DNA from 4 places in the Psychrobacillus sp. FSL K6-1415 genome. Region 2 is predicted to be linked to each of the others. Evidence: riboswitches for the same ligand, from Rfam matches in the RefSeq annotation. Region 2 holds a riboswitch; each other region holds the start of a gene.
What was found. A riboswitch is a leader RNA that binds a small molecule or an ion and turns the genes downstream of it on or off. The one in region 2 is predicted to bind lysine.
Positions count from the first base shown of each region.

Region 1: another riboswitch for lysine. It lies ahead of dapA (4-hydroxy-tetrahydrodipicolinate synthase); the one in region 2 lies ahead of MKY60_RS14060 (Na+/H+ antiporter NhaC family protein).
Region 3: another riboswitch for lysine. It lies ahead of MKY60_RS12740 (aspartate kinase); the one in region 2 lies ahead of MKY60_RS14060 (Na+/H+ antiporter NhaC family protein).
Region 4: another riboswitch for lysine. It lies ahead of MKY60_RS20630 (transporter substrate-binding domain-containing protein); the one in region 2 lies ahead of MKY60_RS14060 (Na+/H+ antiporter NhaC family protein).

Region 1 covers NZ_JBBOOQ010000001.1:3,385,847-3,389,064, forward strand. Annotated here, with positions in the region: gene MKY60_RS16470 (DHH family phosphoesterase) at 189-1,376, opposite strand; lysine riboswitch at 1,539-1,718, shown strand; gene dapA (4-hydroxy-tetrahydrodipicolinate synthase) at 1,945-2,832, shown strand; gene MKY60_RS16480 (YehS family protein) at 2,896-3,218, opposite strand, start outside.
Region 2 covers NZ_JBBOOQ010000001.1:2,941,795-2,945,012, forward strand. Annotated here, with positions in the region: gene lipA (lipoyl synthase) at 1-396, opposite strand, end outside; gene MKY60_RS14060 (Na+/H+ antiporter NhaC family protein) at 506-2,065, opposite strand; lysine riboswitch at 2,146-2,328, opposite strand; gene yunB (sporulation protein YunB) at 2,377-3,147, opposite strand; gene MKY60_RS14070 (bifunctional metallophosphatase/5'-nucleotidase) at 3,190-3,218, opposite strand, start outside.
Region 3 covers NZ_JBBOOQ010000001.1:2,685,862-2,689,079, reverse strand. Annotated here, with positions in the region: gene uvrC (excinuclease ABC subunit UvrC) at 1-892, shown strand, start outside; lysine riboswitch at 1,083-1,261, shown strand; gene MKY60_RS12740 (aspartate kinase) at 1,357-2,589, shown strand; gene MKY60_RS12735 (YslB family protein) at 2,973-3,218, opposite strand, start outside.
Region 4 covers NZ_JBBOOQ010000001.1:4,179,262-4,182,479, forward strand. Annotated here, with positions in the region: gene MKY60_RS20625 (amino acid ABC transporter permease) at 1-305, opposite strand, end outside; gene MKY60_RS20630 (transporter substrate-binding domain-containing protein) at 368-1,222, opposite strand; lysine riboswitch at 1,347-1,530, opposite strand; gene MKY60_RS20635 (YvrJ family protein) at 2,153-2,317, opposite strand; gene MKY60_RS20640 (helix-turn-helix domain-containing protein) at 2,767-3,218, shown strand, end outside.

The DNA of each region.
Region 1 (3,218 bases), 440 kb from region 2:
CGGTTTTATTAGAGGTAGCTATTTTTGGTTTAAATTACCACTCCGCAAGTATAAGTAATTCGAGAGCAAGTAAATCCAGATTAAAAGCAAGTAAGTAAGGGCACTCCGCAAGTACCTGCTTCTTGAAAGCAAGTATTTAGCAGACGAGCGCAAGTAAATAGATTAGAATCCTTAGAGTTGAAAAGTCATCATGAATTGTCTCTTTTTTTCACTTCGCTCATTAAGTAATCAACGAACAAGTCATCCCTTACCAAAGCTGCCTCATAGTTTCTTTTTAGGAATCGCTCTCCTTCTTCAAAACTAGTAAAGGTTTGTCCTATTTCGGCTTTATTTTTTTCAAGTATCCAATCCTGATTATTTTTAGAATACAAAATGAACGTATCATTTTTTCTATTCATATAAAATGAACCAAATGATGATTGTTTCAAATTATATTGATTTCTTTTTGCATCTTCTAGTATCGGTAGCAGATGGAATGTGTCCAAAACAAATAACTTATAAGCTTCTTCTGTTAAGGTACATCCAGATGCTTTTTGATGTCCTCCGCCGCCGAACTGACCAGCAACTTCAGATACATCAATATGATCATATATAGTACGAAGGGAAATTCTTTTCCCCCCCATAATTACTATCGCTATATAGTCGAGATGTGGATATTCTTTTCCTAGTTCATTGCCTAGCTCTGAATGGTAAGTTTCTGCATACACAATTCCTGCCAAATGTTCCCCTATGGTTGCTTGGACAATCTCTCTTTTCTTTCGACGAATATAACGGTCAATCTTGTCTGCTTCCATTTTCAATATTTTCTTTTCAAATTCATCAAAATCAAAATGATCATTTGTACGAAGTCTCTCTAATATTTTTTCTTCGAATTCTTCCATCGATATTAAATAGAATAGTGAGTTAAGCGAGTGAGCTTGGTGGTTTTCATTCTTCTCCCATTCCCATGTATCATACTGTCTAACTAATTCTACAAATTCTGTGAGTGCTGCAGTTGGTTCCAACAATTTGTTTGTTACAAGATATTCATATAACAATGAAGTAGCTGAAGTTAATTTGCCTTCATGATCTTCTACTAGAATATATCCCCACTCATAATCATTAAAGTGTAAGGCAGATTTGTGATGATCAATTAGTTGGACCTTCCCTTTTGCATTATAAAAATCATTAAGCCTTTTTTCATTGTCTTCATTTGGAGTCAAATCAGTTACAAATAAAAATGTATCTGGCTCATCATTTTCTAAAAAGTATTCAATCTCTCGATTAAGGGAGGAAATCGAATTATAACGCACCTTCACTTGCTCACCAAAAGCAAGCTTTGCTAAAATGCCACATCCGACACCATCTAAATCATTATGAGACAATAATTTATACATCCTTTTCACCTCTTGAATAGTATGGTTTTAACGTATGAAACTTATTAATTATACTGACCTTAAATAGCTTTATATTTATTTTACAGGTAAACTGTTGCATTAGTATTAAAAAACATGTATTATTTTAATAATTAAATATTCTCTTATTTCAAATACATTTGAAGTAAGGATAGAGGCGCGAAGACCATCAGTACACATTTAGAGGATAATGAGATCCTTTGACATTTGTGGAAAGGGGAATTTGCCGAAGTTGAAAGAATCTCATTTTTCTTGAAGCTGGTTCTGCTGTTGAATAAACACTGAATTGTCATATAGGAGACTATATGGAGGGCTATCTTACGCACGGAAATATTACTTTATTTCTATTGCAACAACGAGCCCTCGTTGTTGCTTTTTTGCGTCTACATAACTTGACTAAACAACCGTCAAGTTATACCTCCGGCGGATGTCATAGATATTGAATTTCACTAGTGTAATTCATTATCTGTACGTAATTACGTCGAGGCATAATTGATACCGCCCTTCTCCCTGAATTTTTAATAATAAAACTAGAGGATGTGGAGAAGTTATGAATTTTGGACAAATATTAACGGCTATGGTGACTCCTTTTGATCATAATGAGGAAATCGATTTTCCAGCTACACGGAACTTAATAAATTATTTAATAGCCAATGGAACAGATGGTTTAGTCATATCTGGTACGACCGGAGAATCTCCGACATTAACAGAGGTAGAAAAAGTTAAACTGTTTAAATTTACAGTAGAAGTTGTGAATGGTAGAGTTCCGGTAATTGCTGGCACCGGCTCTTATAACACAAAAGCATCCATCGATTTAACAAGACAAGCAGCTGATGCAGGTGTCGATGGTATTATGCTTGTTGTTCCCTATTATAGTAAACCATCACAAGAAGGATTGTACCAACACTTCCAAGCAATTGCTGCAGTTACATCATTACCGATTATGTTATATAATATTCCCGGTCGGAGTGCTGTCAATATGTCAGTAGAAACCGTTGTAAGACTTTCCGATATTCCCAACATCGTAGCTATTAAAGAAGCTGGCGGGAATTTAGATACAATGACTGAAATTATTCAAAATACACCTGAAAATTTTTCACTATATAGCGGTGATGACGGGTTAACAATCCCAGTACTATCGATTGGTGGAGCAGGAGTTATTTCAGTAGCATCACATGTTATTGGGAACGAAATGCAAACAATGATTGAAAAGTTTAATAGTGGCGATGTAAAAGAAGCTGCTAAGGATCATCGCAGTCTTTTACCTATCATGAAAGCACTATTTGCAGCACCAAATCCAACTCCTGTAAAATCGGCATTAAATTTAAAAGGAATTCCTGTAGGTGGTGTTCGCTTACCTATGATTCCTTTGAATAAAGAAGAGCTGAATTCTTTACAAGAAGTATTATCCACATTGCAACAAACCGTGAAAATATAGCATTTTCAATTGTCTATAGATAAAGAGGAAGAGCGAACTCAATTATGAATTCGCCCTTCTTTATTAATTTCTATATTTTACCGCTAAACCTTTAAGGAATTTGCGCGCAAAATTATCCCCGCATTCCTTATAATTACGATGCCCTGGTTTTCTTAAAATAGCACCTAGTTCACCTTTAGATACAATAATCCCACCATCATCTAATACTTCCAGCATATCTTCCGTTGTTAACTGTAAAGCTACTTTTAGTTTCTTTAAGAGTATATTATTCACATGATCCTTCTGCTGCTCTGCAGGCTCTGGATTATTAGTAGGTTGTGTTTGTTTTGGATCCTGTTTACCTCTTTTAAGTGTGATTAAACCATTCAAAAATGATTCCAACATCT
Region 2 (3,218 bases):
CGCACGGATAGTTTCAGCAAAAACCTCAGATCCACCATCTTTTAAATCATCTCGAGCAACTGCTGTAACAACAACATGTTTTAGATTCATAATAACAACCGAATCAGCAACTCTTTCTGGTTCTGCCAAATCCAACTCATTAGGTAGTCCGGTTTTCACTGCACAAAAACGGCATGCACGTGTACAAATAGCTCCTAAAATCATAAATGTAGCAGTTCTACGTGAACCCCAACACTCATGTATATTTGGACATTTTGCTTCCTCACATACTGTATTTAGATTATTTTCACGCATTAACTTTTTAAGACCTTTGTATTCATCATTCGTATTTAACTTGATTTTTAGCCACTCTGGTTTTCTTTGGTACTCTGTTTTCGTTGGTTTACACGATGTCATTTCATCTCGACCCCATTCTAAATAAACTAACTACACTGTTGTCAATGTAACATATTATTTAATTGCAAACAACCATACAAATAACAGAGACTTCCAATTTTAAGATTAGCTAAACTACTCTTTTACTTTTGAGACTCCATATAGAGAAAAATAAGATAAGGATGATGACTACCGTTATAAATCCAAAGATAACGGAACCAGTAAGACCTAGTACTAAATATCCAATTGCAGCAATGACTGCACTAACAATCGCATAAGGTAACTGGGTCATTACATGGTCAATTACGTTAACGCCTGCACCAGTTGCAGACATAATGGTTGTATCAGAAATAGGTGAACAATGGTCTCCAAAAACTGCACCTGCTAAAACTGCTGCTAAAACAGGTAGTAGTAATTCTGGCTCTACTACCATAATGATGCTTGCACCTATTGGCAGTAAAATCCCAAACGACCCCCATGAGGAACCAGTTGCGAAAGCCATAAATGCTGTTAAAACAAATAGTAAGAATGGGATTATCCCTACTGGAATATTATTTTCTGTAACGATTTTAGCCAAAAACTCACCAGTTCCCAGTGCATTGATTAAAAATGAAAGTGCCCAAGCAAATATTAAAATACAAATAGCCGGTAACATTGAATTAATACCAGAAATAACTGCTTTCCCTAGCAATCCAACATTCGCTTCTGGATTTTGTTTGAATTGACGAGTGTATAATAGTATTGCTAATATACTCGATACAATTCCACCTATAAATAATGAAAGTGGTACATCTGTGTTCTCAAAAATAACAAATAAGTTCATCACTTTTCCTGAAGCCTGGTACCCTGTCCAAAACATTGAAGCTAGTGTAACAGCTATTAATGATACAATCGGTAAAATTAAATCATTCACTTTTCCATAATTATTTTCCGGGAAATTACCTTGTAAATCACCTGGATTAGATTTATTTGGATCAAAAAGCACTCCTGTTTCTTTTGCACGTTTTTCATGTTTTTTCATCTCACCTAAATCATTGTCTGTCCATGCTATAAAAAATACCATTGCAAGAGCAGCAATAACATAGAAATTCATCGGGGCCATTATCAGAAATGCCTGAAGTGGTGTATAGTCTGTTACTGCATAAGTAGCGAAAATAACACCTAACTGACTTATTAGAAATGCTCCCCAGCTAGAAACTGGAGAAACTACACAAACTGGTGCTGATGTAGAGTCTATAAAATAAGCTAACTTTGCACGTGATACTCGATGAGAATCTGTAATTGGACGTGCAATCTGTCCAACAGCAAGTGCATTAAAATAATCATCTACAAAAATAATAATTCCTAAGAAGACTGTTAATAGCTTAGATCCACGATTTGTTTTAATACGTTTAACAGCCCATGCTGCAAAGGCAGTACTTCCACCAGATAAGCTGACAATGGCGGTAATTACGCCTAGCATCAATATGAAAGATAATATAAAGATATTGTACACATTTAATCCATTTTCCCAAAACGATGTGATAAAGGAATCCCAAAGAATATTTAATGAGTCAATTGGCGAAAAACTTTCTACTAATAAAGCTGCCGAAACGATTCCGGCCCCTAATGATAGCAAAACTCTCTTCGTAACAAGCACCATTACAATCGCTAGTAATGGCGGTAAAATCGAAAATATCGTATTTTCCAAAACAAATCCTCCTAAATATAAAAAGCCAACCTAATGTATATATAGGTTGGCTTTTAGTTAAAATTTTAAGCATAAATTTTATACTCTGTAGCTCTCCATTTATACTGGTGTATAAATGACAGTGTTATTTTTGTTCAAAATAACCCCAACTAGATTTGTCTCGACGATCAGCATCTAATTTCGGCATAACTTCCTTCCGTTTACAATCACAGTTGTCATTCTCCTGTAAACTACTCTTAAGTCATGCGGCCTCTACCTATTCTTATTCATTTCCACTAGTATATCAGTAAATACTATAATTTTAAGGTTTTTTATTTTTCTGGTAATGGTAATGGAACTTCTATTGATGGAGCTGCATCACCATCGCCACCTGTGTATATATAAGGAACCTGGCCTTGTACAATCCCCATTGCAACAGGTATACTCTGTTCAACTGTACTCATTTTACTTGCTAGAGGAACGATTATTTGTACATTTACTTTAATGTGAATATTGACTTCTACATACGCATTATTAATACCAAATTTTGTAATCGAAGGTACTACATTCGATTGTACATTACCGATGACGTGAAAGCGTATTGGAATTTTCGGGCCTAAATTACCGATAAGGGGAATATTCGTCGCTTGCCCCATTGGCACGAAAAATACGACTCCACCTTGATCCTCCATCGTTTGTTTATCGTACTCGATGTCATCTAAGTAAGGTAGGCTTGAAAAGTCCCCCTGCTCAGCCTGCTCCAAATGGGCCTGAACTAATTGATTTGTATCAGCCAATACACGATTAATTATTTCTGTATTAAATCGTGTAGTTACCATTGTGGTACTATCTGAAGGAACCTCTTCGATTATGTCATTTACATCGAGCGTATTGGAAATTCTTGAGTTAATCGCTTTATTGATTACCATAGATGCTATTTTATTCGTTTGAACTTCTGCATATTGTAGATAGGTAGTAGTCAACTGCTCATTAATATAATAGATGAGACCTCCAACTGATAACAAGAAAGCAGTTAAAAAAATAGCTATTTTACGCTGATTAGTAAAGAAAGCAAATCGTTTTTTTTTCTTTCTATAGAACAAAAACAATCCTCCTAATTACTACATATGTAAGGAGGAGGACTTTCATGACTTATATTCATTTTTTTCTTGCT
Region 3 (3,218 bases), 260 kb from region 2:
TATTAAACCAAAAGAAATTTATGTTCCTATGAGTACGGATATTGACTTGTCTTCAAAACTGTTAGAAATGAAGATTTTCGTACCACAAAGAGGGACGAAGAAAAATCTGGTCGAATTGGCAGAAAAAAATGCTAAAATTGCACTGACGGAGAAATTTCATTTAATCGAAAGACAAGAAGAACGGACGATAGGCGCGATAGAGCAGCTTGGTGATTCGATGAATATTGCACCTCCAATGCGAATTGAAGCTTTTGATAACTCTCATATTCATGGGACTGATGCGGTATCTGCAATGGTTGTTTTTATTGATGGTAGAGCCAGCAAAAAAGATTATCGTAAGTATAAAACTAAAACCGCAGCTAAGCATGATGATTACGGAGCAATGCGCGAAGTTGTACGTAGAAGATATACTCGTGTACTTAAGGAAAACTTGCCACTGCCTGATTTAATTATTATTGATGGAGGAAAAGGGCAAATTGAAGCTGCACGAGAAATTATAGAGGATGAATTGGGGTTAGATATTCCAATTGCAGGTCTTGCAAAGGATGGCAAGCATCAAACTTCTCAGCTTATATATGGAGACCCTTTGGAACTAATACCGATGAAGCGGACGAGTGAAGGTTTTTATTTGCTACAACGTATTCAAGATGAAGTCCATCGTTTTGCTATAACATTCCATAGGCAACAAAGAGGGAAGCATACTATTGCATCATCGCTCGATGGTATAGAAGGAATCGGACCTCAACGGAAAAAGTTATTATTAAAGCATTTTGGTTCCTTAAAGAAAATACAAGCTGCTAGTAAAGAAGAGTTTATGGAAGCGGGTCTTCCTAGTAAGCAAGCAGAGATCATGGTTAATCATTTTCAGAAAAATATATTGTCTTCTGAATAATCATGTGTTATGGTTGAAACAATTTAACTTGACTCAACACAAAAACGACGCAAATACGTGGTTAAAAATTGCTGATTCAAGTTAAGCTTCTGGTGGATGTCATAGATTTTGAAGGAGTTAATGCGTAAACGCAATTCAAAGTCTGGACGCATTTACACCGAGGCGTAATTGAATATTTCACTGTATTTTAAGTGAAGATAGAGGTGCGATTAGACATCAGTACGCAGCAGGAGGAAGGGAAGTTCCTAGAATGGCTGTGGAAAGGGTTTTTCGCCGAAACATAGATTAGCTTTTCCTATTCTATTGTTGGTTCTGCATTTAATAGATGTAGAATTGTCAGAATTTATATTCTGGAGGGCTATCTCACATGGGCAGATTTTTTGGACCGTGTATGAGACAATGCTTTTCACAATATGTGGAAAGCATTTTTTAATCCTTACAGATTAATTAGGGAGCGGATGTTCATGACTAAAATTGTAATGAAATTTGGCGGTACTTCAGTTGAATCAACTGAAAAAATTGAAAATGTTGCTACTCGAGTGAAACGTGAGAAAGATAAAGGACATGATATTGTTGTTGTAGTATCTGCAATGGGTAAAACAACGGATGAATTATCAAACCTTGCTTTTGGATTAGCAGAATCACCATCAAAACGTGAAATGGACATGCTCTTATCCAATGGGGAGCAAGTTACGATGGCTTTACTTTCTATTAGGTTAAATGCAATTGGGATAGATGCCATTTCTCTGACTGGTGCTCAAGCTGGTCTCATAACAGATGATATACATAGAAATGCAAAAATACTGAAACTGGATCCCGCTAAAATTGATAGTTTACTTGATTCAAATAAAGTGGTTATTGTAGCAGGTTTTCAGGGGATATCAGAAGAAGGAGAGATTACAACCCTTGGCAGAGGCGGATCTGATACAACTGCTGTAGCTATTGCTGCTTCTATCAAAGCAGAAATTTGCGATATTTATACGGATGTTGATGGTATTTATACATCAGATCCGCGCTATATCGAGAAGGCTCGAAGGTTGGAACAACTTGAATATGACGAAATGCTAGAACTAGCTAATTTAGGTGCAGGGGTATTGCATCCACGTGCGGTTGAATTCGCTAAAAACTACAAGGTTCCATTACGAGTTCGCCCAAGTTATAAAGATGGAGAAGGAACGATTTTGAAGGAGGAAGTAGATGTGGAAAATAATTTAGTAGTTCGTGGGGTAGCGTTTGAATCCGATATCGTTCGATTAACTATAGAATACGAGGTGCCATTTAACGGATCTTTAGCTTCTATTTTTACTACTTTAGCTGCAAATCATATTAACGTGGATATAATTGTCCAGTCGATAGTTGATGGAGTGAAACCCGCAGTTTCTTTTTCAATTAAAAAGGAATCCTTGGCTGAAACAATTACAGTTTTAGAAACACATAAACAGGAGCTTGGTTTTACTTTCGCAGATTTTGAAGTAGGTCTTTCTAAGGTTTCTATTGTTGGTTCAGGGATGGTATCAAACCCAGGGGTAGCTGCTCAAATGTTTGACCGATTAAGAAAAGAGAATATTCCTGTGAAAATGGTAAGTACATCTGAGATAAAAGTATCAGTTGTCGTACCTCAGCAGCATATGATAGAAGCTGCTAATGCATTACATGACGAATTTGATCTTGCATTAACGCATCAATCAGTACAATAATTTATAGTTTAAAGTACTGTTGAAATTAAACTATCTCAAATAAAATCAAAAAAACAGGTAAAAAGATGCTTGGTTCTTAAAGTTCAAAACCTGTTTCTACCGTTTTCTGCAGACTTTGGACAGACTTATTGCTATATTATTACCGTTTGATTTTTATCACAACGACGCGTAAGCGAGGGAGATAGCTCATCACTCCCCCGTGGAAAGCATCCGCCTGTTTCTGTATCGTTACGCTAACTTTGAAACATGAAAGTGCGTTGAAACGGAAATCAGTAGTATTATTCAATCTTTCAAGCCACATAAACCCTGTGTTTACGGGACACTTTTATATACGCTTATTTATTGAAAAGGGTAACAGGAAAAGTCATTAGCTGACTATCCTGTTACCCTTTAGTTTTAGAATCCCATTTTATTTGTAAAGTAACTAAGCCGTTCTTTTTAACTTCTTCATCGTAGCACTCAGTTAAATAACCAGTAAGCTTCTGTTGTTGTTCAGCTAAAAAACCCGCTTCTAATCGATGACTTCTACTCTGTCCACTTCTAGGTAGATTATATGTACTTAACGTATAGAAAACTGAATCTTTTGTTGTTTTTTCTAAATGCAAAGTGCCCCATCCAGCTTCGTTGAA
Region 4 (3,218 bases), 1.2 Mb from region 2:
ATTGTACGGTCCATATCTATTCCAAAAGCTAGTGCAGAGCCATAGAATATTACCATTGCTTGTACAATCATTGGTGTTCCTCTGAAAAACTCAATATAAACAGAAAGAATCAGATTAACTATTTTTAATACAATACGTTTTAGTTTTCTCTCAGGCGTAGGAATTGTACGAATAACTCCTGCCAGCAAACCAATAACTGCTCCAAAAATCGTACCAATTATGGAGATTAGTAGTGTCATTCCTGCTCCACGAAGGAACATCGGCCAGTTACTTGTAATCATCGAAATAATATATTCAATGCTCATACATTTCCCTCCTTCCACATAAAAACCGACTGCAAAAAGATGCAGCCGGTATCACATCATTTTTATTCTGCAGCTGGTTGATTATTAATCGCCTTATCCATAATTTCTTGACGTTCTTCTTCCGTTATTTCCGCTAAAATTTCATTAATTTTATCTGTTAAGTCACTACCTTTTTTCAAACCTACAGCGACTGCTGTATCTTCTTCCTTTGCTTTAAATCCTTCTGTGAACTCCACCATTGCAAAGTTCTCGTTTGCAGAAGATGCGCTAATTCCTTCTGGTCTTTCAGATACATATCCATCAATAACTCCAGACTCTAATGCCACACGCATTGCCGCGAAATTATCTGACGCTGGTTGTTTTTGCACATCTTTAATTTGATCGATAACACCATAATGTGATGTATTTAATTGACCTGTAATTTTAGCACCACTAAAATCTTGAATCGAAGTAGCCCCTTCAAAAGCACCGCCTTTTTTTACTACCATAACAAAGTTGGAGGTGTAGTAGTTTTCCGAGAAGTCGATTGTTTCTTTACGCTCTTTTGTAGGTGACATTCCCGCTATGATTGCATCAATTTTGTCTGATTGCAATGATGGTACAAGACCGTCCCACTCTGTTTTGACGATAACTAGTTCTTTTCCTAATCCGTCAGCAATTCGTTTAGCAATTTCCACATCATATCCACCAGCATATTCCGCATTACCATCAATCTTCACTCCACCATTAGAGTCATCTAGTTGTGTCCAGTTAAAAGGTGCATAACCAGCTTCTAAACCAACTGTAAATGTATCTACTGCTGCTTCTTTACTATTATCAGATGAAGACCCTGAAGTTTCAGTAGCATCTGTTCCACATGCTGCTAATAATAATAACAAGCTTGCGAATATCGTTATAAATACTAATCTCTTTTTCATTTTAATTACTCCCTTTTTATCAGTGTATGTTTGTTCCTATAAAAAAAGACAACTTGTACAAAAAAAGACCTGAGATGAACTCAGGTCGCAATATGTATAGTTGCCCAAATCCTCTACTTTTCCCAAATGAGATAGCACACCATTATAAACCGGGATGTTTATAATGGACAGTCCTGCAATTATTAACTGCAGACCCAGCAAGTAATACCGAGAAATATTACTAACTTCGGCGACATTTCCTTCTCCATAGAATTATAGCTTCTCAAACTCCACTATGGACTGTTAAATATCGCGCCTCTACCTCACTATACTAAGTGAGGTCGTATTCAATTATGTTTCATAGTCTACATTAGACATACTTATCTGTCAACTGACTCTCGAAAAAACTATTTATACGTTGAGATTAATAGCTACATGATCAGATATACCAATTTTAGAGTAAAGATACTGCTAATGATTCTTCTAAAAAGATTCAAATCGATAAACATTTCCATAGTTGTTATTTACTTATCTGGCGTTCGGATAGGACTATCTAGTTTTGGATTCAATTAATTCCTATGGATAAACTTATCGGTACTATCCTTCTTGAAACAAGACAAGATTTCTACTGCATAAGAAAAATTAATTTTGGATTGTGGGCTTACGTAATCTATTCGGTAAGTTAAATCGTCAATAGGGGGATAACCAATTTTTTGAATGTAGAAGTAATTGTGGAAAATAAACTAAAAAATTATATTATGATTTACATGAAAAAAGTAATCCATTTTTTGAGTTAGCCACTCGGTATGGATTACTTTTCACTTCTGTCATTCTCGTTAAAGAAAATCGTAGGTTCAGAGTGAAAATAAGCTTAACTTCCATTCTTAAAAAGAGTTTTTTCTCTAGCAATTTATATAATCAACAGGATATCAGTTTCATCCATGTTACATGTTACTTTCTTTTTTCTATGCTATTGTTAACAACATTTGCTATATTGTGAATGGTATTTTCTAGAGCGTCTATTTTATTTTCAAATCGATGCAATAAGTAAATAGTGACTACAATGGGAAATCCAAAGTTTCCAATTAGTTGTACAATGTTTCCCTCGCCAATCATGCGTTATCCCCCTTTCTTTAATTTTTACCATTCCTTAAGCGTTGATATACCTGTTGAGTAAACCCCTTCGAATTGTATTCTAATGAGCTGACTTGTCCGAAAAGAGGAAAATCATCCATCAGTCTATTCCAAAATCACCTTGGATTTAAATTAATTGATATTTATCATATTATACTAAATATTTAGTATTTTTAGAATAACTATAAGTTGGGAAACACGCTCTACTATCTTAGATTATTAATACATATCTAATACTAATTTCTTAATTTAATGAAATTTTACTATATTTTAATAAAAATTGGATAAGTAAAAATCCTATATTCTACAACTTTCTACTACTTATTATGCTTTTCAACCAAGTATCAGTCGTTTCAAGTCGAACGATTGAAAAAGGATATTTTGTTTTTTTCAAGAATTAGTACATTACTAATTCATAAGGGGTGAAGAAAATGAGTAGTATAGGTCATATAATAAAATCGGAAAGATTAAACCAAAGTATGAAACAAACCACATTGGCCAAGGGAATCTGCTCTACATCCTACTTAAGCAAAATAGAAAATAATTTAACTATTCCAAGTGACGAAGTAATAACGTTTTTACTTAAAAAACTAAATATAGAAATAGATCAAGTATCCAGTGAAAAGGAAAATAAAGTTATTGCATCGTTATCTGAACTGTACAAAATGGGAGTATTAAAAAGGGACAAAAAATTTATAAGAGAATCCTTGCAAAAATACACTAATAAAAATCAATATTTTTTACAACTAAATAATTATTATAGTTATCACCTTTATCTATTTCGTCTCCTATTAATACTTGATGATAAGGAGGATAGCCTGCAATCCACCTATAACGTAATTGCAAAAATAAGAGATGGTATGGACGAGAAACAAAAGTTTAT